3 regions of the Janthinobacterium sp. HH102 genome follow, and region 2 is predicted to be linked to each of the others. Evidence: predicted binding sites of a transcription regulator. Region 2 holds the regulator's gene; each other region holds the start of a gene.
The links. Region 2 encodes NrdR, which represses ribonucleotide reductase genes. Its sites were predicted from a motif close to CACNANATNTNGTG; they were not measured.

Region 1 (7,313 bases), 2.7 Mb from region 2:
CACCCCGCCGCGCCCGAGGCACGATATCATGGCAGGCTTGCGGTATCGGCTGGCGGCGAATTGCCTGCAGCCCATACTGTCGCTTGAATCGCGCTTGCCGGCTATGGTGTAAACTTAAACTATGCAGATCTATTTCTTTTTCATCGCCGCCCTGTTGTACGCGGCGTGCGCGGTGCTTCCCTCGTCCCGTGCCCGGCTCATTGCCGGCCTGACCGGCGTCGCCTGGCTGGCGCACGCCGCCACCCTGTGGTTCGACCTGATGGCGCCGGGCACCTTGCGCTTCGGTTTTTCCGCCATGCTGTCGGCCGCGCTATGGGTTTCGGTCGGCGCCTACTGGATAGAGAACCGCAATTTCAGCCTGGACGGACTGCGCCGCATGGTCATGCCCAGCGCCGTCATCGCCATCGGCCTGGCCTGGGCCTTTCCCGGCAGCCAGGTCAGCATGGAAGGCAAGTCGGCTGTCTTCGGCTGGCATATCGCCGTGGCCGTGCTCGCCTACAGCACCTTGACGATCGCCGCCTTTCACGCCGTGCTGATGGCGCTGCAGGAATCGCGGCTGCATACGCGCAGTGAAAGCCGCGGCTTTATCGGCAGCGCGCTGGACCAGCTGCCCGCCCTGCTGACGATGGAAAAGCTGCTATTCCGCATGATTGGCCTCGGTTTTATTTTGCTCAGCTTGACCGTGCTGTCGGGCATCGTGTTCTCCGAGCAATTATTTGGCAAGGCGCTCAACTGGGATCACAAATCCGTGTTTACCATGCTGTCGTGGTTATTGTTTGCCGCCCTGCTGGCGGGGCGCCGCTTTCGCGGCTGGCGCGGCAAGACGGCCCTGAGCTTCACCCTGGCCGGTTTCGCCACCTTGTTGCTGGCCTATGTCGGCAGCCGTTTTGTACTGGAAGTGGTTTTACACCGAGGATTCGCATGACACGTGTTTTATTCTGGCTGGCACTGGTGTTCCTGGTGCTGTTTGCTATCCGCAGCAAGATCCGGGGCATGCAGCAGCGCGCCCGCGCGCAGCAGCCGCCGAATCCGTTTGCGCCGCCGGGCCGGCCGCAGGAATTGCCCGATGCCGAGCTGATGCTGTGCTGCGCCCATTGCGGCGTCTACTATCCGGCCTCGGAAAACGTGCAGGCCAAGGGGCACGATTACTGCAGCCACGCGCACGCCACCGTGTAAGGGCAAGCGCGCAGCTTCGCGCGCGTTGCTCATCCGTATCGTAACGACCTCCGGCATTCGTCCGGCGTAGCATCTGCAGCAGGCGGTTCGCCACCGCCATTGCAGAAAGGCGCGCTCCCATGTCCAGTCCCCGCACCAGCCAGCAGACCGTGACCACCACCGGCATGCCGCCGGCGCCGCAACTGAGCGGTAATTCCTTGCCCATGCAGGCGCTGCGTGCGCAGATAAGCCGCATCGCCCGCTGCGGCGCGCCGGTGGCCATCCGCGGCGAATCAGGCACGGGCAAGGAACTGGCGGCGCGCGCCATCCATGCGCAGGGCGCGCGCGCCGGCTTCCCGTTTATCGCCGTCAACTGCGGCGCCATACCCGAAGCGCTGATGGAAGCGGAATTCTTCGGCTGCCGCCCGGGCGCCTACACGGGCGCGCTGCACGAGCGCCAGGGCTTGTTCCAGGCGGCCCATGGCGGCAGCCTGCTGCTCGACGAAGTCGACGATCTGCCGCTGGCCATGCAGGTGAAACTGTTGCGCGTGCTGCAGGAGCGCCGCGTGCGCAAGCTGGGCGGCAGTGCCGACGAAGCCGTCGACGTGCGCATCCTGTGCGCCAGCCAGCATGGCCTGGCGCGCGGCGTGGCCGCCGGCACCTTTCGCCAGGATCTGTTTTACCGCCTCAATGTGATCGAACTGGCGCTGCCGCCGCTGCGCGAACGGCGCGGCGATCTGCAGGTATTATGTGAGGTGATCCTGGCGCGCCTGTCGCCACGCCGGGCCGTGAGCTTGGCGCCGCCCGTGCTGGCGGCCCTGGCCGGGTATGCGTTTCCCGGCAATGTGCGCGAACTGGAAAACGTGCTGGAGCGGGCACTGGCCTTTGCCGACGGCGGCGTGATCGCGCTCGACGGGCTGGCCTTGCCATCCGCGCCGGGCAGCATGCCGTTGCGGGCGGCGCCGGCATTGCCGGACTTGCCGGAACGGCAACTGTGCCTGCCCGGCATGGCGGCATATGGCGTGGGCTCGGTCCTGCCGCTGGACGTGTATTTGCGTCAGGCCGAGCGCGACATGATCATGCAGGCGCTGGTCCAGGCGCGTTATCACCGCGCACGGGCGGCGCGCCAGCTGGGCCTGAGCGTGCGCCAGCTGCGTTACCGCATGCAGAAATTGACGATACAGGAAGCATTACTTGATGAGCGGATGGACGATAGATGAAGACGGCTGGTGCGACGGCGCGCTGCGCTATGACTCGCCGTACTGCGATGCGCGTCCGGACGGTGCGCAAGTCGACTTGCTGGTGATTCATAACATCAGCTTGCCGGGTGGCCGCTTTGGCGGGCCGCATGTGTCGGACTTGTTTACGGGCCGGGTAGATTATAATGCCGATCCTTCCTTCGCCGACCTGCGTGGCTTGCAGGTGTCGGCGCACTTTTTTGTGCGGCGCGATGGTGCGTTGTTGCAATATGTTTCTACTGATCAACGTGCCTGGCATGCGGGCGCGTCCGTGTTCGAAGGACGCCCGCAGTGCAATGGCTATTCCATCGGTATCGAAATGGAGGGCGCGGACGATGTGCCTTTCCAGCGGCGGCAATACCATGTGCTGGCGGCGCTGACGGCGGCGCTGGTGGCGCGCCACGGGCTGTCCCATGTGCGCGGCCACGAGCATATCGCACCGGGAAGGAAGACGGATCCGGGGCCGTTTTTTGACTGGCATTTTTATCAAGAGTGCTGGCTGGAAACCCTGCGCGGGCAGGCTGCGTTAGCGCTTACTTCGCGGGGATTGGGCTTTCCATCCATGCCCTGAAAAGTCAACCGAAATCGTATATGAAAATACAAAAAATTACGCCGGCGGATGCTGGAAAACTATTGCATCGCCCTTCGATGGGCACTACAATTAGTGCAGAAGTTGGATGTAAAGACTATATCTAGTGCCATCACAGACGTTTTCAGAATTATTGTCAAAGCTATCCGGATTGCTGATAAAGCACTGGAACTGGCGGTTTATCACCCTTGATCGTGTTTCGCGCCAGCCGGGCAGTACGGTGTGGCGCTATGGATACTGACCTGTTTTATGCATTATAAATTTACTATTTAGCAACAAACACCTGAAGAAACCCTGACCATCGGGCGTTCTATTCAACAACATACGCGGCAGCAAAACTGCAGGCTGACTTTAGCTGACAACGGGAGCTTCAATGCAATCACCACAAGATATTTCCATCCATCCAACGCCAGTATCGCCAGCGCCAGGCGCGGCCAACAGCGTGGCGAGCACGGGCGCGGCACTGGGCGACTATCGCATCATCCGCCGCAACGGCGCGGTGGTGGCATTTGAGCCTTCGAAGATCGCCATCGCCATGACTAAGGCGTTTTTGGCCGTTAACGGCGGCCAGGGCGCCGCCTCGGCACGCATCCGCGAACTGGTGGAGCAACTGACGGACGGCGTCGTCGCCGCGCTGGTGCGTCGCCATCCGGGCGGCGGCACCTTCCATATCGAAGACGTGCAAGACCAGGTGGAACTGTCGCTGATGCGTTCGGGCGAGCACGACGTGGCGCGTGCCTACGTGCTGTACCGCGCCAAGCATATGGAAGAGCGCCGCCTGCAGAAGGAAGCGCAAGGCGCGTCCGCACAAGTTTCCGCACCACAATTAAATGTCACCGACAACGGCGTGCGCCGCCTGCTGGACATGCAGGAAGTGCGCGACCTGATCAACGCCGCCTGCGCCGGCCTGGAAAAGCACGTCGATGCCGACGCCATCCTGGCTGAAACGGTGAAGAACCTGTACGACGGCGTGCCCGTCGAAGAGCTGCACAAGTCGGCCATCCTGGCGGCGCGCGCGCTGATGGAAAAAGACCCGGCCTACAGCCAGGTCACGGCCCGCATCCTGCTGCACACGGTGCGCAAGGAAGTGTTCGGCAAGGAAGTGCCGCAAGCGGCCGCCGCCGCCGAATATCTGACGTATTTCCCGCAATATATCGCCAAGGGCATCGCCGCCGAGCTGCTGAACCCGGTACTCGCCAGTTTCGACCTGGAGCGCCTGGCCAAAGCCATCGTCGCCGACCGCGACTTGCAATTCGGCTACATCGGCCTGCAAACCCTGTACGACCGCTACTTCCTGCACATCCAGGACGTGCGCATCGAAATGCCGCAGGCGTTCTACATGCGCGTGGCCATGGGCCTGGCGCTGAACGAGGCGGACCGCGAAGCGCGCGCCATCGAGTTCTACAGCCTGCTGTCCTCGTTCGACTTCATGAGTTCGACCCCGACCCTGTTCAATTCGGGCACCCTGCGCTCGCAGCTGTCGTCGTGCTACCTGAGCACCGTCTCCGATGACCTGGAAGGCATCTACGACGCCATCAAGGACAACGCGCTGCTGGCCAAGTTTGCCGGCGGCCTGGGTAACGACTGGACGCCAGTGCGCGCCCTGGGCGCCCACATCAAGGGCACCAACGGCAAGTCGCAAGGCGTGGTGCCGTTCCTGAAAGTGGTCAACGACACGGCCGTGGCAGTCAACCAGGGCGGCAAGCGCAAGGGCGCCGTCTGCGCCTACCTGGAAACCTGGCACATGGACATCGAGGAATTCCTCGACCTGCGCAAGAACACGGGCGACGACCGCCGCCGCACGCACGACATGAACACGGCGAACTGGATTCCCGACATGTTCATGAAGCGCGTCATGGAAAAAGGCGATTGGACCCTGTTCTCGCCGTCGGACACGCCTGACTTGCACGACAAGGTCGGCAAGGCTTTTGAACAGGCTTACCTGGGCTACGAAGCCAAGGCCGCCGCCGGCGAAATCCGCGTCTTCAAGAAGATCGCGGCGCTGGACCTGTGGCGCAAGATGCTGTCGATGCTGTTTGAAACGGGCCACCCATGGATCACGTTCAAGGATCCGTGCAACATCCGCAGCCCGCAGTCGCACGTCGGCGTCGTCCACAGCTCGAACCTGTGCACGGAAATCACGCTGAACACGGGCCCTGACGAAATCGCCGTCTGCAACCTCGGTTCCGTGAACATGCCGGCGCACATGAAGGAAGGCAAGCTCGATCACGTCAAGCTGGCCAAGACCATCCGCACCGCCATGCGCATGCTCGACAACGTCATCGACATCAACTACTACGCCGTCGACAAGGCGCGCAACTCGAACATGCGCCACCGTCCGGTCGGCATGGGCATCATGGGCTTCCAGGACTGCCTGCACATGATGCGCGTGCCGTTCGCCTCGGACGCGGCTGTCAGCTTCGCCGACACCTCGATGGAAGCCGTCTGCTACTACGCCTACCTGGCGTCGACGGAACTGGCCGAAGAGCGCGGCCGCTATGAATCGTACGCCGGTTCGCTGTGGGACCGCGGCATCCTGCCACAGGACTCGGTCAAATTGCTGGCCGAAGAGCGCGGCGGTTACCTGGAAGTCGATTCCTCGTCGGCCATGGACTGGACGCCGGTGCGCGAGCGCATCGCCAAGTTCGGCATGCGCAACTCGAACTGCGTGGCGATCGCCCCGACGGCGACGATTTCGAACATCATCGGCGTCTCGGCCTGTATCGAGCCGACGTTCCAGAACCTGTACGTGAAATCGAACCTGTCGGGCGAATTCACCGAGATCAACGGCTACCTGGTGCGCGACCTGAAGGCGCGCGACCTGTGGGATGAAGTCATGATCTCGGACCTGAAGTACTTCGACGGCTCGCTGGTGAAGATCGACCGCATCCCGCAAGACCTGCGCGACATCTACGCCACCGCCTTTGAAGTGTCGCCAAGCTGGCTGGTGGAAGCGGCTTCGCGTCGCCAGAAGTGGATCGACCAGGCCCAGTCGCTGAACATCTACATGGCTGGCGCTTCGGGCAAGAAACTGGACGAGACCTACAAGCTGGCATGGCTGCGTGGCCTGAAAACCACCTACTACCTGCGCACCATCGCCGCCACCCACATGGAGAAATCGACTTCCAAGACGGGCGCGCTGAACGCCGTGGCAGTCGATGGCGGCATGTCGGCCAGCGCACAGAGCGCCCAGGCAGCCGTCGTGGCGGCAGCAGCAGTGGCCGTGGCGCCGGTAGTGGCAGCGGCGGCGGACGATGCCGATGGCGAAGCCTGCTACCTGCGTCCCGGTGATGACGGTTTCGAAGAGTGCGAAGCCTGCCAGTAAGATTTTAGTTGTCAGCCCGGCACGGTCGGGCTGATTCAATGTTGTCAATGTCCGTATTGTCCGATTCAACGGGCCTGTTGCGGATCGCCGGCTCGCCGGCATGGAAAGGAAGAAGAATATGTCGTTGTCTTGGGATGATGAAACCACGTCGGCAGCTGTGCCGCGTCCGGCGCAGCAAGCGCCGTTGGGAAATACCGATTTGAACCTGCCGGCCGGCGCCGAGCCGTCCGAAGCGAACGCCGAGCAAGTGGCGCGCCGCGTGAATGCCGACGACAAGCGCATCATCAACGGCAAGACGGACGTCAACCAGCTGGTGCCGTTCAAGTACAAGTGGGCGTGGGACAAATACCTGGCCGGCTGCGCCAACCACTGGATGCCGCAGGAAGTGAACATGCAGCGCGATATCGAGCTGTGGAAAAACCCGAACGGCCTGACGGACGACGAGCGCCGCCTGGTCAAGCGCAACCTGGGCTTCTTCGTGACGGCCGACTCGCTGGCCGCCAACAACATCGTGCTGGGTACCTACCGCCACATCACGGCGCCCGAGTGCCGCCAGTACCTGCTGCGCCAGGCGTTCGAGGAAGCGATCCACACGCACGCCTACCAGTACATCGTCGAATCGCTGGGCCTGGACGAAGGCGAGATCTTCAACGCCTACAACGAAGTCAAGTCGATCCGCGACAAGGATGAATTCCTGATCCCGTTCATCAACACCCTGACCGACCCGGCCTTCGTCACCGGCACGGTGGAAAACGACCAGAAGCTGCTGAAATCCCTGATCGTGTTTGCCTGCCTGATGGAAGGCCTGTTCTTCTATGTCGGCTTCACGCAGATCCTGGCGCTGGGCCGCCAGAACAAGATGATGGGCGCGGCCGAGCAGTACCAGTACATCCTGCGCGACGAATCGATGCACTGTAACTTCGGCATCGACTTGATCAACACGATCAAGATGGAAAATCCGCAGTTGTGGACGGCCGCCTTCCGCGAAGAGATCAAGGATCTGTTC
Region 2 (7,313 bases):
GCGCAGTTCGGCGCCGTCGACGCGCACGCCGCCCGTCGTCTCGCCCAGACTGCGCTGTTCCAGGTCGGCCCGGCTGCGCGTAGGGGATGTTTCCCGCACATCGTCGTGCACGGCATAAAACGACTGCGACAGAAAGGCGGATGGCCAGGTATCGCCCGCTTCGACCAGCTTGCCCGTGCCGAACAGCAGCAGATAGCCGCCACCGGGCGCATACGCCACGCTCAGCTGCTGCGTCACGGGCTGGCGCCGGCCCTGTGCATCGCGCGCGACAAACACGAGCTTGCGCCCCTGGCCCTCCTTCCACGGCGGCCCGCCGGCCATGTCGAGGCGCCAGATATTGCCCTGCAAATCGCCCGCATAGATATACGCGAGCGCGCCGTCGCCGCCAGGCACCACGGCGGGCGGACCCAGCGCGTGGGACATGGCGTCAATGACCGCATCAGCGTCATGGCCGCCATCGCCACCACCGTTGGCGTCGGCCACAGGCACCTTGAACCGGAAGTAATTACTTCCTATCACCCATGGCGTGCCAGGCGCCTTGTCCAGGGCCAGCAGGAAGATGGCGGCGGCCGATGCGGGCGCCGTCGTGTCCTTACCGTCATTCACATGGTTGTTGTAGCCGCTGGCGACGATGGCAAAATCACGGTAGGCCGGCGTGCCCTCCTTGCCGCCCATGTTGATGCGGGCAAAGGCGGGCGGCGCGCGCACATTGCCCATGAGCCTGTCGTCGCGGTCCGTGAATTCCCACAACGCCCCATCCTGTGCGAAGCGCGCCGGGTCGGTGATGTCGAGCGCAAACACGCCTTGCGCCCCGCCGCCCATGCCCGACACCAGCACCGTCTTCCAATGTCCCAGCGCCAGCACTTCCGCCGTGGCCGCCGCGCCATCGAGCAGCGGGCCGGCGCTGTAGTGAGTGCTCGCAGCGGCTGGCGCCGCGCGCAGCAGCGCCTGCGGCAGATAGGCAAACAATTCGCTGCCCGTGCGCGCATCGAACGCATGCAGCAAACCGTCGTTGGCGCCCAGGTACAGCATTTTCCGGCGCTGCAGCAGCGCTTGGCGATGCACGCCATAGCCGGCCCCCGGCATGCCCAGACCCGGCGCGCCCACGTACAGCAGGTTGCCGTGCGGCGCCGCGCCCAGGCTGCCGGACCTGCGCCGCAGGAAGCCGCCGGGCTGGCCCACCTCGTGCGTACGCTGGCCCAGCAGATATGCCAGACGCGCCTCGCCTCTGCCATCGCCGCCGTCGAATGCGCCGCGCTGTGCTGCATCGAGCGCCTTCCAGGCCAGCGGCATCAGGGCGCCCTTGGCGTCAAGCGTGTAGACGGGACGCAAGGCCGTGGATGGCCCATCCGGCATGGTCTTGGTCTGTCCGCCAGCAGTCCACAATGGCTTGCCGGGAAGCAGTGCCCCATCGGCGCCCACGGCAAACGCGCTGCGCGACAAGGTCATGGACCCATCGGCCAGGCGCAGCTGCGTCTGGAACCAGTATGCATCCTCCGTGCCGCTGGCCAGCGCCATCAGGGCAGGCCCCGGCAGCGTCGCCGCCAGCGTGCCCTTGTCGGCGGAGACAAAGGCCGCGCGCAGTCCCGCGATCAGGGCGGCCGGATCGCTGCCGGGCAAGTAATGGGTGGGCCAGCGGCCGTCCAGGCTCCATTCATCGAACGCGCTGCCCGTTGCGCTCTTGAATGGGTTGGCGTCGCCGTTCGCATCAAGAAAACCGCCATACTTGGCCGCCAGCAGCAAGGGAGTAGCGGCGGGAATGGCTGCAGATTCGCCGGCCGGGTCGCCCTGGCGCAAGTCGCCCGCGTAATGCTCGACCTTGGCAAGGCCGTCGTTCTTGCCGCCAGGACGCAGCGCCTGCACATGCGACCAGTAGGCCAGCCCTGCCGCATGGTAGCTGGCGCCGCCCGCGCCGTCGGCCAGCAATTCCAGTCCCGCCAGGTCGGGCCGTGGCGCTGGATTGCCCTGCGCGCCGCCGCTTTCCAGGCTGCCCACCGCATGCGTCCAGGCCATCGCATCGAACGGCGGCGGCGCAAAACCATCGGCGGCGCGTGCGCGGTCACCGGCCGAGGCAGGCACAACAGGGACGTTGCCGGGCACGTAGCGGTCCCCCGCCATGCCCGCATCGCCGAGGCTGACGACGACGTGGCGCTGGCAATTGGCCGTTTGCGGGTCGCTCCATGGGGTCACGACCGGCAAGCCGTCGTCAATGGCAGGCGGAGCCGTGGCGGGCGGCACGGCGGCGCTCGCTTGCCGCCCCTGCAGGTAGCGCAGCGATTCGTACAGCAATTCAGCCAGCGGCGCGGCCCTCGCGTACGCGCCGGGATGCCCGGCATTGCTGCGGCCCAGGCCGTTGATGTAAGCGGTCACCCCGCCGCCAGGGCCTGCGCCCTGGTCAGCGCCTTGGACGGCAAACACGCCATTGACGGGATTCCACTCAGCGCCGGTATTGTCTTGCGGCAAAAAGTCGGGCGCCGTCCAGCGTTGCCTGCCCACGTGGGCCAGCGGCGCGCGCAGCACGCCGCCATACACGGGGCCGGCACTGGCAGAGACGCCGTTCAAATGGCCAAACACGCCCACGCGTACCCTGCCGCCAAGGCGCTGCACGGCGCCCACCGGCTTGTAGTTCTTGCCATATGCGAGGCACAGGTCGTCGCGCAGCGGCCCCTCATCGGCGTCGCAGACGCGCACGCGCGCGAGGAACACGCCGTGCGTGGCGGCGATGCCGGGCGCGTCGCAACTGCCGCCCGGAGGCACGCTGGCGTCGCCGAACAGCAGGCGATTACGGCAGGAAACGATGGCCAGTTGCGCCAGCGCAAACGGCGTCGCCGCCGCCACGCCGGTGTGCAAGACCTTGCGCGGGAAAAAAACGGGGTGGGCATAGAAATCGACGGGACCGTCGGCATCGGGCAGCCAGGCGCGCTGCAGCACCGTCTTGCGCACTTCGTCGATGACGCGGTCGCCGCCCGTCAGGGCATAGCGGACGATGTCGAGCATGCTGGCGCTGGCCCAGTTCAGAAAGTTGCCGCTAAAACTATCGCCGCCGCAGCCGTGCAGCGCATCCGCCGGTTTCAGTACGGAGAAGTAAGCGGTCGCTACGCGCAAGTCCGGCAGCATGACGCCGTCCTTGCTGCGGTACGGATAGCTGTAGCACATGCGCGCATGGAAGTAACCGAGGTACTCGCGCTGCGGCGCATACTCGCCGCCATGCGCGGCGGCGGCCGCCGCATGCGTGAGCGACAGATTGAGCAGCAGGTTCGGCGGCACTCTGGCGCCGTGCAAACCCGCGTCGGCCCGCGCCAGCGCCACGGGAGGTGCGGCCGCAACAGCGACACCGCAAACCAGGCAAACCAGGCTGATCAGCAGCAGCCATGCGGACCACCAAGCCGATGGCAAAGCAAACGACCAAGCCCTCATGGTCCCGCTCCCGCCGCCTGCTTGCGGTAATAACTTTGCAACACGACTTGCGTGCTTTCCTGCGCGCCAAAACCGATGGCCGTGATGCGGTACACATAACTTTCCGTGGCCAGGCCGCCGGCCACTGCCGCCGCCTGCGCGCCGGGCGGGTGAAACGCCAGCAATTCGATCAGGTAACGGGGCCGGCGCGACGGCAGGAAACCCTGCCCCGTGTGCATGACGGCGCCCGTAAACTGGCCATACGGCACGGTGTGGCTGCTGCCTTCAGGACCGTCGAGGTCCATGCTCAGCCAGAGCGCCGGCGCCTCCGGGGCTGCGGGCAGGCACAGGCCCAGTGCGCCTGCCTCGCCGCAGCCGTCCGCGAACCCGGCCGCACTGCCTGGTGCAAAGAGGCTGCTACGCCCCGGCGCGCCGGGCAAGCCTTCGATATCGTTCTGCGCATCCATCAATGCTTCCTCCGCCGCCTGAAACGCGATCTGCCGGTCGCGCTCGCCGCGTGCCGCCTTTTCGCCCTGCAAGGCCATCTGCGCCGCCGATATGCCCAGCAGCAAGATGATCACCAACAGGCACAGCACATACACGAGGGTGGCGCCACTGTGGCGCGCGCAAGGTGAACAAGGCACACAACGAGGTAGGCAGCAGCGGACGCCCGCGCCAGCCATCGTGCCGCCCGCCTAGGCCGGCCCGTTGCGCAGCATGATGCTCGTCTGCAGCAGTTGCCGCAGCCGGGAGCGCGTCGCGGCGGGCAAGGACGCGCGCGCGATGCGCACGCCCGTGTCGCCGGCGCCGTGCGCCTCGGCATATGCCTTGCCGAACAGGTCGAACTGCGCCGGCCCCAGTTCCGCCATCTTGTCCGCCTGCTCCGCCTCGCCATGGAGCAGCAAGGCCACGCGCACGCTGGCCACGCGCTTCCAATGCGTGCGGCGGCGCAAATCGCGCTGGCGCGCGGCCGCATCGGCGCCCACCAGCACCAGCGCCGCATCGTAGGCGTCGAGCGCACTGGCGTTGACATAGCGGTTCGCCACGCCGTCGGGCGGCGTATCCGTGTCGAGGCCATACAGCACCTGGAAACCGTCGACGCCGCGAATGACGGCATCCGCGCCCCAGCCGTTCGCGCCACGGTATTTGCAGCGCAGCTCGCCTTCGCCATCGGCGCCCTGCGCCACATAGAAAATGCTCCAGCCCCGCTGCGCCTCCGTTTGCGCGGCACCCACGCCAAAGCCGGCGCAATTGAGCACGGACCCGTCGCCCCCCTCCTCCTTGCCGGCACCGTAATAGCGCAAGGCCAGCACGTCGCTGCCATGCAGGACATCGGGCAAGGCGCCGCTGATACCTTCGCTGTTCTTGCCCAGGCTGCGCGCGTCGAGCCCGGCGACATTGGCGCTGTCGTCATCGGCATGGGCGACGGGCGCGGCGCTGCTATCCCAGTTTACATACGCCGTCTGGCGCACGGCGCGGGCGATGGTGTCGAGCGCATAGCGGCCGTTATCGTCCAGCCGCGCGCTGGCGGACTGGTCGCCATAGCTGCCGCTGGCCGCCACCAGCACGCTACTGGCGGCCAGCATCAGCAGCGCGCCCAGCGACAGCGCCACCAGCAATTCGACGAGGCTCATGCCGCGCCGCCAGCGCCACGCGGCATGCACGCCGTTCATGCGCCGCCTCCGCCCAGCTGGAATACCAGCCTGGGCAGCGACTCGCCTGCCGCATTCACGGCGGGCGAGCCATCGGGCAAGCGGCCGCGCCAGCCCAGCTTGATGACGATGGGCGCGCCCTTGCCGCCGCTGCACGCCCAGTGCAAGCCTTGCGCGGCGGCATCCCAAACAGAGGCATCGCGGCAGATATGCAGGCGCGCGCCGGGCAAGGCCGCATGCAACGATTGCTTCCATTCAGCGATGTCGAATTGCGCCAGTTCGGCCGCGCTGCAGGCGCTAGCGCCAAAGCAGTCCGGCGCAGTGCCGCCTGCTTCGGCGTCGTCCGCCGCCGCGTAGGCCACGTTCAAGTAGGGATTGCCCGCATCGGGTCCATTCATGAGCACGCCGTTTGCGCGCATGCGCTCGGCCATGCCGGCCGCCAGCTGCGCGCCCGCCGACAACAGCGCCGACTCATGGCGCGCGCGCAGGGAGTGCAGTTGCAAAATGCTGGCACCGAGCAGGCCCAGCGCCAACAGCAGCAGCGACACGAGCACCTCGACGAGGCTGCTGCCACCCGCTGGAAACATAGTGCGACCGCTCATGTGCATGCCTTGCTCCCTTCCGCAGAAAGAGTCGCAAGAACAGGCGGCCCAGCTACACGATAGGCGCGCGCAAAAACCAGGATCTGCGCTAGCGCAAACAGCGCAGCGATAAAGGGAGAAGAACGGTGTAGTTATTGATCAGGCCGCTTGCCAGGCGAACGCTGGCATGGTGAACACGGGGCGCAAAACGGGGCACATGAGCAGCCCCGTCGTCGAACGAGAGGCTTCGAGCAGGCGTCAGGGCTTGCGCGCCTGCCCCACTTCGGCGATCGCATCCTGGAACTCGGCCAGGTCTTCGAAATTCTTGTAGACGGAAGCGAAGCGGATGTAGGCGATCTTGTCGAGGCGCTTGAGTTCCTGCATGACGAGTTCACCGATATAGCCGGAATCGACTTCGCGCAAGCCGCTGGTCAGCAGTTTTTCCTGGATGGACGCGATGGCCGTATCCACCGAGGCGGCCGCGACGGGACGCTTGCGCAAGGCCAGCATCAAACTGCCGCGCAACTTATCCGCAGCGAACTCCGTCCGGCTGCCATTCTTTTTGACGACGGCCGGCATGATAAGTTCAATGCGCTCGTACGTGGTAAACCGCTTGTCGCATTTGCCGCAGCGGCGGCGGCGCCGAATGGCATCCCCTTCCTCCGATACGCGCGTATCGAGAACCTGGGTGTCGCCGTGCTGGCAAAATGGACATTTCATGGGCTGGTTACAACTTTATAGTAATAATTACGGGAAATCGCCGCCCTTGTACAAAGGGCGCCCGAATCACTCCGGGCGCCCTTGGGCACGAAGGAATGTGTCATACGGAATCTTACTCCGTATGACACATTCTGGACAAATAATTATGAGGCGTACACAGGGTGCGCGTCGGCCAGCACTTTCACGGCCGCTTTGACGCGCTCGATGGTGGCGGCGTCATGCGGGTTGTCCAGCACGTCGGCGATCAGGTTGCCCACTTCTTCCGCTTGCGCTTCCTTGAAACCGCGCGTCGTCATTGCCGGGCTGCCCAGGCGGATGCCCGAGGTGACGAAGGGTTTTTGCGGGTCGTTCGGGATGCCGTTCTTGTTGCAGGTGATGTGCGCGGAACCGAGGATGGCTTCGGCTTCCTTGCCCGTCAGGTTCTTGGCGCGCAGGTCGACCAGCATGACGTGCGATTCGGTGCCGCCGGACACGATGCGCAGGCCGCGCTTGATCAGGGTTTTCGCCAGCACGTCGGCGTTCTTGATCACTTGCTTCTGGTATTCGACGAATTCAGGGCTCAGCGCTTCCTTGAAGGCAACGGCCTTGCCGGCGATCACGTGCATCAGCGGGCCGCCCTGGATACCAGGGAAGATGGCCGAGTTGATGGCTTTTTCGTGCTCGGCCTTCATCAGGATGATGCCGCCGCGCGGACCGCGCAGCGATTTGTGCGTGGTCGAGGTGACGAAGTCGGCGAACGGCACCGGATTCGGGTACAGGCCGGCGGCGATCAGGCCCGCGTAGTGGGCCATGTCGACCATGAAGTAGGCGCCCACTTCCTTGGCGATCTTGCCGAAGCGTTCGAAGTCGATCTTTTTCGAGAACGCGGACGCGCCGGCGATGATCAGTTTTGGCTTGCGTTCGCGGGCCAGGCGCTCCATCGCCTCGTAGTCGATGTCTTCTTCCGCCGTCAAGCCATACGACA
Region 3 (7,313 bases), 520 kb from region 2:
ACGGGCAGCCAGGCGGCTCCCGCCTTGGCGATGGCCGCCTGCATCAGCAGCAGATGCGCGCCGCGCGGCAGCCACAGTCCCACGATGTCGCCGGGCTTGACGCCGGCCGCCATCAGGCGCGACGCCGCCAGGCCCGCCTGCGCATCGAGTTCGGCATAGGTGATGCGGCGCGCGCCATCGATCAGGGCGATTTGTTCGGGACAGCGGCGCGCCGTCGCTTCCAGCAGGTCGGCCAGCACTTCCTCGCGCAGCAGATCCGGTCGCGGCGGGCCGTACAGGATGTCGGCGTGGGTGGAAGGGATGCCTGGGCTGACTGCGGTGAAATCGTTCATGGATGACGCTTATCTGTAATGCGGTGTGAGGAATCTGACGGGCTGCGCATGGTGCGCGGCACAGTTGATACATTACAGCACGCAAGACATTTCAGCGTTGCAGAACGGGGAATTTTGCGGGACTTTCAATAATTATGTGGCTGCACGATCAACTGCCATGATTGCGGAATGTAAAACGGGGAAACATGGCGCCGATTTGCGCCACAGTAGCCGCCGCCGGATAGCCGTGCAGGGGGCGGCCGGACAGCGCCGCGTCCGCGCAGCCTTCGGCGCGGAACTGCTGCAGCACGTAGTTATCGACGCCTTTCGCGGCCAGGGCGGCGGCCAGGGACAGCAGCTGTGCGTCCGGCAGCAGGTCCGGGTGGGTGGTGGTGCGGCATTCGTAGGCGACGCCGCTGGCGAGGATGGCGTCCAGGCAGGCGCGCGCCGGGTCGCCGCTGCCGGCCACGCGGGTCACATGACGATAGTCGGCAAACGGCGCCTTGATGTCGAAGCCGACCCAGTCGACCAGGGGCAGCACTTCCTGCAGGCGCTGCGGATAGATGCAGGCCGTGTGCAGGCCGATGCCGAAACCCAGCGCCCTGACGTCCAGCATGGCGCGCGCCAGCGCCGGGTCCATGCATGCCTCGCCGCCGCTGAAGACGACGGCGTCGACGAGGCCCACGCGGCGCCGCAGCCAGGTCAGTACGTCCTGCCACGGCATGGCGCCTTCGGGCGTGCGCGCCTGCAAATGCGGATTGTGGCAATAGCCGCAACGCCAGGGGCAGCCCTGCACGAACACCACGGCAGCCAGCTTGCCCGGGTAGTCGGTGGCGGAAAAGGGCGTCAGGCCGCCCACTTTCAACTCAGCCATGGCAGGCCGGCTGGCCAACCCGGGCGCTCGCTTCCGTAAAATACTGGCGCTCGTGGAATTCGCCCTGCTTGCCGATGTTGAACGAGGCGACGGGGCGGTGATAGCCCATCACGCGCGTCCAGATTTCGCAGCGCTGGCGTTCGCTGTCGAGCAGGGTGATGGCGGGAGTGAAGTCGGGACGTGCATTCATGGCGTTTCCTCAAGTGATGGAGCAATGTGGGCCTGCTTGCGGGCGATCAGCTCCGCGTCGCAGGTGGGGCAGAATTCATGTTTCCCGGCCAGGTAGCCGTGGCGCGGGCAGATGGAAAACGTGGGCGTGACGGTGATGTAGGGCAGCGAGAAGCGGCTCAGGGCGCGTTTGACCAGCTCGCGGCAGGCGTTCGCGTCCGACAGCGCTTCCGTCATGTACAAATGCAGCACCGTGCCGCCCGTGTATTTGCGCTGCAGCGCGTCCTGCAATTCCAGCGCTTCGAACGGGTCGTCCGTGTGGCCGACGGGCAGCTGCGACGAGTTCGTGTAATACGGATTGTCGACGGTGCCGGCCTGCAGGATGGCGGGATAGCGCTTGCGGTCTTCGCGGGCGAAGCGGTACGTCGTGCCTTCGGCCGGCGTCGCTTCCAGGTTGTACATATGGCCCGTCTCTTCCTGGAAGGCCACCATGCGGGCGCGCACGTGGTCGAGCAGGCGGATCGCCAGCGCATGGCCCTCGGCGGACGTGATGTCATGGGCGTCGCCGCTGAAATTGCGGATCATCTCGTTGATGCCGTTCACGCCCAGGGTGGAAAAGTGGTTGCGCAGGGTGCCCAGGTAGCGTTTCGTGTAGGGGAACAGGCCTTGCTGCATCAGTTCCTCGATGGTGCGGCGCTTGATTTCCAGGCTGGTCTTGCCCAGTTCCAGCAGGCGGTCCAGGTCCGCCATCAAGGCCGCTTCGTCGCCGCGCCACAGGTGGCCCAGGCGCGCGCAGTTGATCGTCACCACGCCCAGGGAGCCCGTCTGCTCGGCGGAACCGAACAGGCCATTGCCCCTTTTCAGCAGTTCGCGCAAGTCCAGCTGCAAGCGGCAGCACATGGAGCGGATCATGTTCGGCTTGAGTTCCGAATTGATGAAGTTCTGGAAGTAGGGCAGGCCGTAGCGGGCCGTCATTTCGAACAGGCGTTCCGCGTTTTCGCTATGCCAGTCGAAATCCTCGGTGATGTTATAGGTGGGGATGGGGAAGGTGAAGACCCTGCCCTTGGCGTCGCCCGCCATCATGATCTCGATGTAGGCGCGGTTGATCATGTCCATCTCCGCCTGCAGCTCGCCATAGCTGAAGTCCATTTCCCGGCCGGCGATGACGGGAATCTGCTCGCGCAGGTCGTCCGGGCAGACCCAGTCGAAAGTGAGGTTGGTGAACGGCGTCTGCGTGCCCCAGCGCGATGGCACGTTGAGGTTGAAGATCAGCTCCTGCATGTACTGGCGCACGTCTTCATAGCGCAGGCTGTCCTTGCGGATGTAGGGCGCCATATAGGTATCGAAGGAGCTGAACGCCTGCGCGCCGGCCCACTCGTTTTGCAGGGTGCCGAGAAAATTGACGATCTGGCCGATGGCGCTCGACATGTGCTTGGGCGGGCCCGATTCGATCTTGCCCGGCACGCCGTTCAAGCCTTCATGCAGCAGGGTGCGCAGCGACCAGCCGGCGCAATAGCCGGCCAGCATGTCGAGGTCGTGGATGTGCAGGGCCGCTTCGCGGTGCGCCGCGCCCACTTCCGGCGGATACACCTGGTCCAGCCAGTAATTGGCGATGACCTTGCCCGATACATTGAGTATCAGGCCGCCCAGCGAGTAACCCTGGTTGGCGTTGGCGTTGACACGCCAGTCGCGCCGGTCCAGGTATTCATTGATGGACGCGGCGACATCGACCTGGCCGCGTGTGGGGGAAACTGCATTTGTCGTCATGAAACCTCCAATAAACACAACATGCGGTGTTTTTATGGAGATTAATCACTAAATATAGTGGCGTCAAAGGGCGCGTGCAGTTGCGTGACGAATCCTTGATGCAGGTGAAAAATCCACGTCAGCCGCTTTTGTTCCAGCGCGTTTCGCGCAGGATCAGCCAGCTCGCGCAAAAGAACGCGGCGCCGCAGGCGGCCACGCTGGCGACGGAGGCGGGCAGCACGTGCGTCCATATTTCCAGCGGCGTGTAGGTGCTCCAGCTGGCCACGCGCGCGTCGAAGGTGACGTAGTTCGCCAGCAGCCAGTAGACGGCCAGCAGGCCCGTGCAGATGGCGGCCTGACGCAGCAGCGGCATCTTGCGGCGCGCGAACACGGCCAGCAGGAACAGCAGCAGCACGCCCGGATACGCGCCCAGCACTTCCGGCGACAGCACGGAGAGGGTCCCTGCATCATAGCCATCGGGCGGGCCGGCCCACTGCACCTGCAGCGCGGTGAGGAACAGGGTGAGCAGGAAAATCAGCAGCGGTTTGCGGGTCATGGCGGGCAATCGGATAGGGAAAAAGTGGGGCATTTTACAGCCAGGTCAAGCAAGTTGAACGCGCGCCAGCCATGCATGCATTCCTTCACCTGTGTCAAGGACTGGGCGGTATGGGCGGGGCTATAGTCTGCACCCTGAGCCGATACAGGACTGTGAATATCATGATGCTTGAATCAACTACCGCCACCCGCGTGGCCGGACCGCTGGAACTGGTCTGCCCCGCCGGCAGCCTGCCCGCCTTGAAAGCGGCCGTCGACAATGGCGCCGACACCGTGTACCTGGGTTTTCGCGATGCCACCAATGCACGCAATTTCGCCGGCCTCAATTTCGACGAAAAGGCCATCGCCGAGGGCGTGCGCTACGCCCACCAATATGGACGCAAGGTGCTGCTGGCGCTGAATACCTATCCGCAGCCGCACAACTGGGCCGTGTGGCGCAGCGCCATCGACCGCGCCGCGCAAGCCGGCATCGACGCCATGATCGTCGCCGATCCGGGCTTGATGGCGTATGCAAGCGAGCATCACCCGCAGCTGCGCCTGCACCTGTCCGTGCAAGGCTCGGCCACCAACTACGAAGCGATCAATTTTTACCAGGAACACTTCGGCATCGCCCGCGCCGTGCTGCCGCGCGTGCTGTCGATGGCGCAGGTCGAGCAACTGATCGCCAAGACGGACGTCGAGATCGAGGTCTTCGGCTTCGGCAGCCTGTGCGTGATGGTCGAAGGGCGCTGCGCGCTGTCGTCGTATGCGACGGGCGAGGCGCCGAACACGCACGGCGTGTGCTCGCCGGCGAAATCCGTGCGCTGGCTGGAAACGCCGAACGGCCTCGAATCGCGCCTGAACGGCGTGCTGATCGACCGCTACGCACCGGGCGAAAACGCCAGCTATCCGACCCTGTGCAAGGGGCGTTTCGAAGTCAACGACGAAGAGTATTACGCCATCGAGGAGCCGGCCAGCCTGAACACGCTGGCGCTGCTGCCGCAGCTGATCGCCATGGGCGTGCGCGCCGTGAAGATCGAAGGGCGCCAGCGCAGCCCCGCGTATGTGGCGCAGGTGACGCGCGTGTGGCGCGAAGCGATCGACGCCTGCCGCGAAGGCAATGCGCGCTACGCCGTCAAGCCGGGCTGGATGGCGGCCATGGACAAGCTGGCCGAAGGCCAGCAGCACACCTTGGGCGCGTATCACCGCTCCTGGAAATAGCAAAACCTGCTGCGCTTCTCGGCCCCGCCGCGAGCCGCTCGCTACGGTTTTGTCACTTAAAAAAATATTGGAAAAGGCATGCTAAAACTCTCTTTGGGTCCCTTGCTGTACTACTGGCCGCGCGCCACCGTCTTCGAGTTTTACCAGCAGATCGCCGGCACCGCCGTCGATATCGTGTACCTGGGCGAAACCGTCTGCTCGCGCCGGCATGAGCTGCGCCTGGCCGACTGGCTCGATATCGCCGACATGCTGGCCGCCGCCGGCAAGGAAGTGGTGCTGTCGACGCAGGCGCTGATCGAGGCGGGCGCCGAACTGGCCACCCTGCGCCGCATCACGGGCAATGGGCGCTACGGCGTCGAGGCCAACGACATGGGCGCCGTGCATTGCATGGAAAAGGGCGCATCCTTCGTCGCCGGCCCCCATTTGAACCTGTTCAATGGCCCCAGCCTGCAACTGATGGCGCGCCTCGGTGCGCGGCGCTGGGTGATGCCGCTGGAAATGGGACAGACGGCGCTGGCCGAGATGCAGCGCCAGAAACCGGAAGGGCTGGAGACGGAAGTGTTTGCCTACGGACGCATGCCGCTGGCGTTTTCCGCGCGCTGCTTCACGGCGCGCAACCGCAACCTGCCGAAGGACGACTGCGGCTACAGCTGCCTGGAAGAGCCGGACGGCCTGCTGCTGCGCACGCGCGACGAAGTGCCCTTCCTCGTACTCAATGGCACGCAGACGCAGTCGGCGCTCGTCTACAACCTGGTGCGCGAACTCGACGCCATGCGCGACATGGGCGTGTCGGTGGCGCGCATCAGTCCGCAAGCCATGCATACGGAACAGGTGATCGCCATCTTCGACCGCGCCCGCCGGGGGCAGGTCAGCGGCATCGGCGCCCAGGCCCAGCTGGCGGCCTGCCAGCCGGCCGGCGCCTGCGACGGCTATTGGCACGGCCAGCCCGGCATGGAACAGCACGCCGCCCATTGAACGCATCGAAAGGAAGAACATGCAAGATCAACTGGAAAGATTGCCCGTCCCGGTCCCGGTCCCGGCCAAGCCTGCCATGAGCAAGCCCGCCGTGTCGTACCGGCTGCCCGAACCGCTGGCCGAATTGCTGTCCAAGCTGCCGCCGTATCCCGCCTCCTGGCTGTTCGTGCAAGGCTTGAACCGCCTGCTGGCGCCGCAATTGCCCGACGACGTGCGCTGCAGCCTGGAGGGGCGCAGCCTGCGCTTGCGCTTGCTGGACGCCGGTATCGCCTTCGATTTTGAGTGGCAGGGCACGGTGTTCGTGGCCGAGCGCTATGTCGACGTGCCGGATCTGTGCATCGCCGCCAGCGTGCATGACTTGATGCTGCTGGCGCGGCGCCAGGAAGATCCGGACACCCTGTTCTTCAGCCGCCGTTTGAGCCTGGAAGGCGATACGGAGCTGGGCTTGCTGTTCAAGAATACGCTCGATGCCATCGAATTGCCGCCGTTCGACCTGCAGTCGCTGGGACCGCGTCGCGTGCTGGCGCATTTGCGCGACCGGGGCGCGCGGGGAGGCTGAGCGGAAAAGGGGAGGCGGCGCTCAGTGGCGGCAGTGGCCGCAGGCGCCGCTGCACGATGGCAATTGTTCTTCATCGGACGCCTCGCCCATGAAGCCGGCGTCGTTGACGGCGGTCAGCAAACGTTCCTGCGTGGCCAGGCGTTCGTCGAATTGCACCGTGGCGCCGTGGCGCGCCAGCGAGACGCAGACGGTGGCGACGCCTGTGACGGCCTCAAGTGCGCCCGTCAATCTGTCGGCGCAGCCTTCGTGATCCATTCCAATAATATTCAAGCGTGCTGTCTGCATGTGGTCCTCTTGTTTTTCAGATAAAAAAACAGCGTAGGCGAGGGGCGCGCATGCCGTCCAGAGCAGCACGCAAGATTTATTTTCTATTTACGGTTTTATTGATCTGGATTAATTCGCACCGCTCCACTTCCGCCTGAATTGCTGTTGTTTTGTACACAGTTTCCATAATCCAGTCGACAAGCGTGCCCCGCTGCGCGATACTGTCATTCTGATAAGAACGCTGATGAAAGCGCTGGAAAGGAGGGGCCATGCAGCGCCGCCCCCTGCTCAAGCTTGCCGCCCTGTGGCCGTTGGGCGCTGCCGCCGCCGGCACGTCGCCGCCGCTGCAGCTCGTGTATCCGCGCCACCAGGCGCTCGATGATCCGCAGCAAGGTTATGTGACGGCCTTGCTGCAAATGGCGCTGTCGCGGTCGGGCCATGCCTATGCCTTGCGCCGCTCCGCACTGCGCATGGTGCAGACGCGCGCCATGCAGGAAATCGCCATGGCGTCAGGCAGCGTCGATGTCGTCTGGGCCATGACGAGCCGGGCGCGCGAAACGCAATTGCTGCCGGTGCGCATACCGATCGACCGCGGCCTGATCGGCTGGCGCGTGGCCCTGATCCATGCCCGCCAGACGCAGCTGCTGCGCGGCGTGCGCAG

Region 1: JAB4_RS26275 (ribonucleoside-diphosphate reductase subunit alpha) is a predicted target of NrdR. The motif match lies at 3,078-3,091, and genes of this name have one in related genera.
Region 3: JAB4_RS12275 (ribonucleoside triphosphate reductase) is a predicted target of NrdR. The motif match lies at 3,167-3,180, and genes of this name have one in related genera.

What each region holds. Positions count from the first base shown of each region.
Region 1 is NZ_CP062062.1:5,766,624-5,773,936, reverse strand. Features, by position in the region: gene ccsA (cytochrome c biogenesis protein CcsA) at 122-925, shown strand; gene JAB4_RS26290 (PP0621 family protein) at 922-1,176, shown strand; gene JAB4_RS26285 (sigma-54 dependent transcriptional regulator) at 1,296-2,375, shown strand; gene ampD (1,6-anhydro-N-acetylmuramyl-L-alanine amidase AmpD) at 2,353-2,964, shown strand; gene JAB4_RS26275 (ribonucleoside-diphosphate reductase subunit alpha) at 3,356-6,307, shown strand; gene JAB4_RS26270 (ribonucleotide-diphosphate reductase subunit beta) at 6,426-7,313, shown strand, end outside.
Region 2 is NZ_CP062062.1:2,149,222-2,156,534, reverse strand. Features, by position in the region: gene JAB4_RS09825 (PilC/PilY family type IV pilus protein) at 1-3,417, opposite strand, end outside; gene JAB4_RS09820 (PilX N-terminal domain-containing pilus assembly protein) at 3,414-4,040, opposite strand; gene JAB4_RS09815 (PilW family protein) at 4,092-5,069, opposite strand; gene pilV (type IV pilus modification protein PilV) at 5,066-5,650, opposite strand; gene nrdR (transcriptional regulator NrdR) at 5,888-6,349, opposite strand; gene glyA (serine hydroxymethyltransferase) at 6,493-7,313, opposite strand, start outside.
Region 3 is NZ_CP062062.1:2,673,288-2,680,600, forward strand. Features, by position in the region: gene JAB4_RS12260 (Pls/PosA family non-ribosomal peptide synthetase) at 1-332, opposite strand, end outside; gene JAB4_RS12265 (anaerobic ribonucleoside-triphosphate reductase activating protein) at 481-1,185, opposite strand; gene nrdD (anaerobic ribonucleoside-triphosphate reductase) at 1,178-1,375, opposite strand; gene JAB4_RS12275 (ribonucleoside triphosphate reductase) at 1,372-3,120, opposite strand; gene JAB4_RS12280 (hypothetical protein) at 3,239-3,655, opposite strand; gene JAB4_RS12285 (peptidase U32 family protein) at 3,820-4,854, shown strand; gene JAB4_RS12290 (U32 family peptidase) at 4,933-5,829, shown strand; gene JAB4_RS12295 (SCP2 sterol-binding domain-containing protein) at 5,906-6,388, shown strand; gene JAB4_RS12300 (heavy-metal-associated domain-containing protein) at 6,410-6,673, opposite strand; gene JAB4_RS12305 (transporter substrate-binding domain-containing protein) at 6,922-7,313, shown strand, end outside.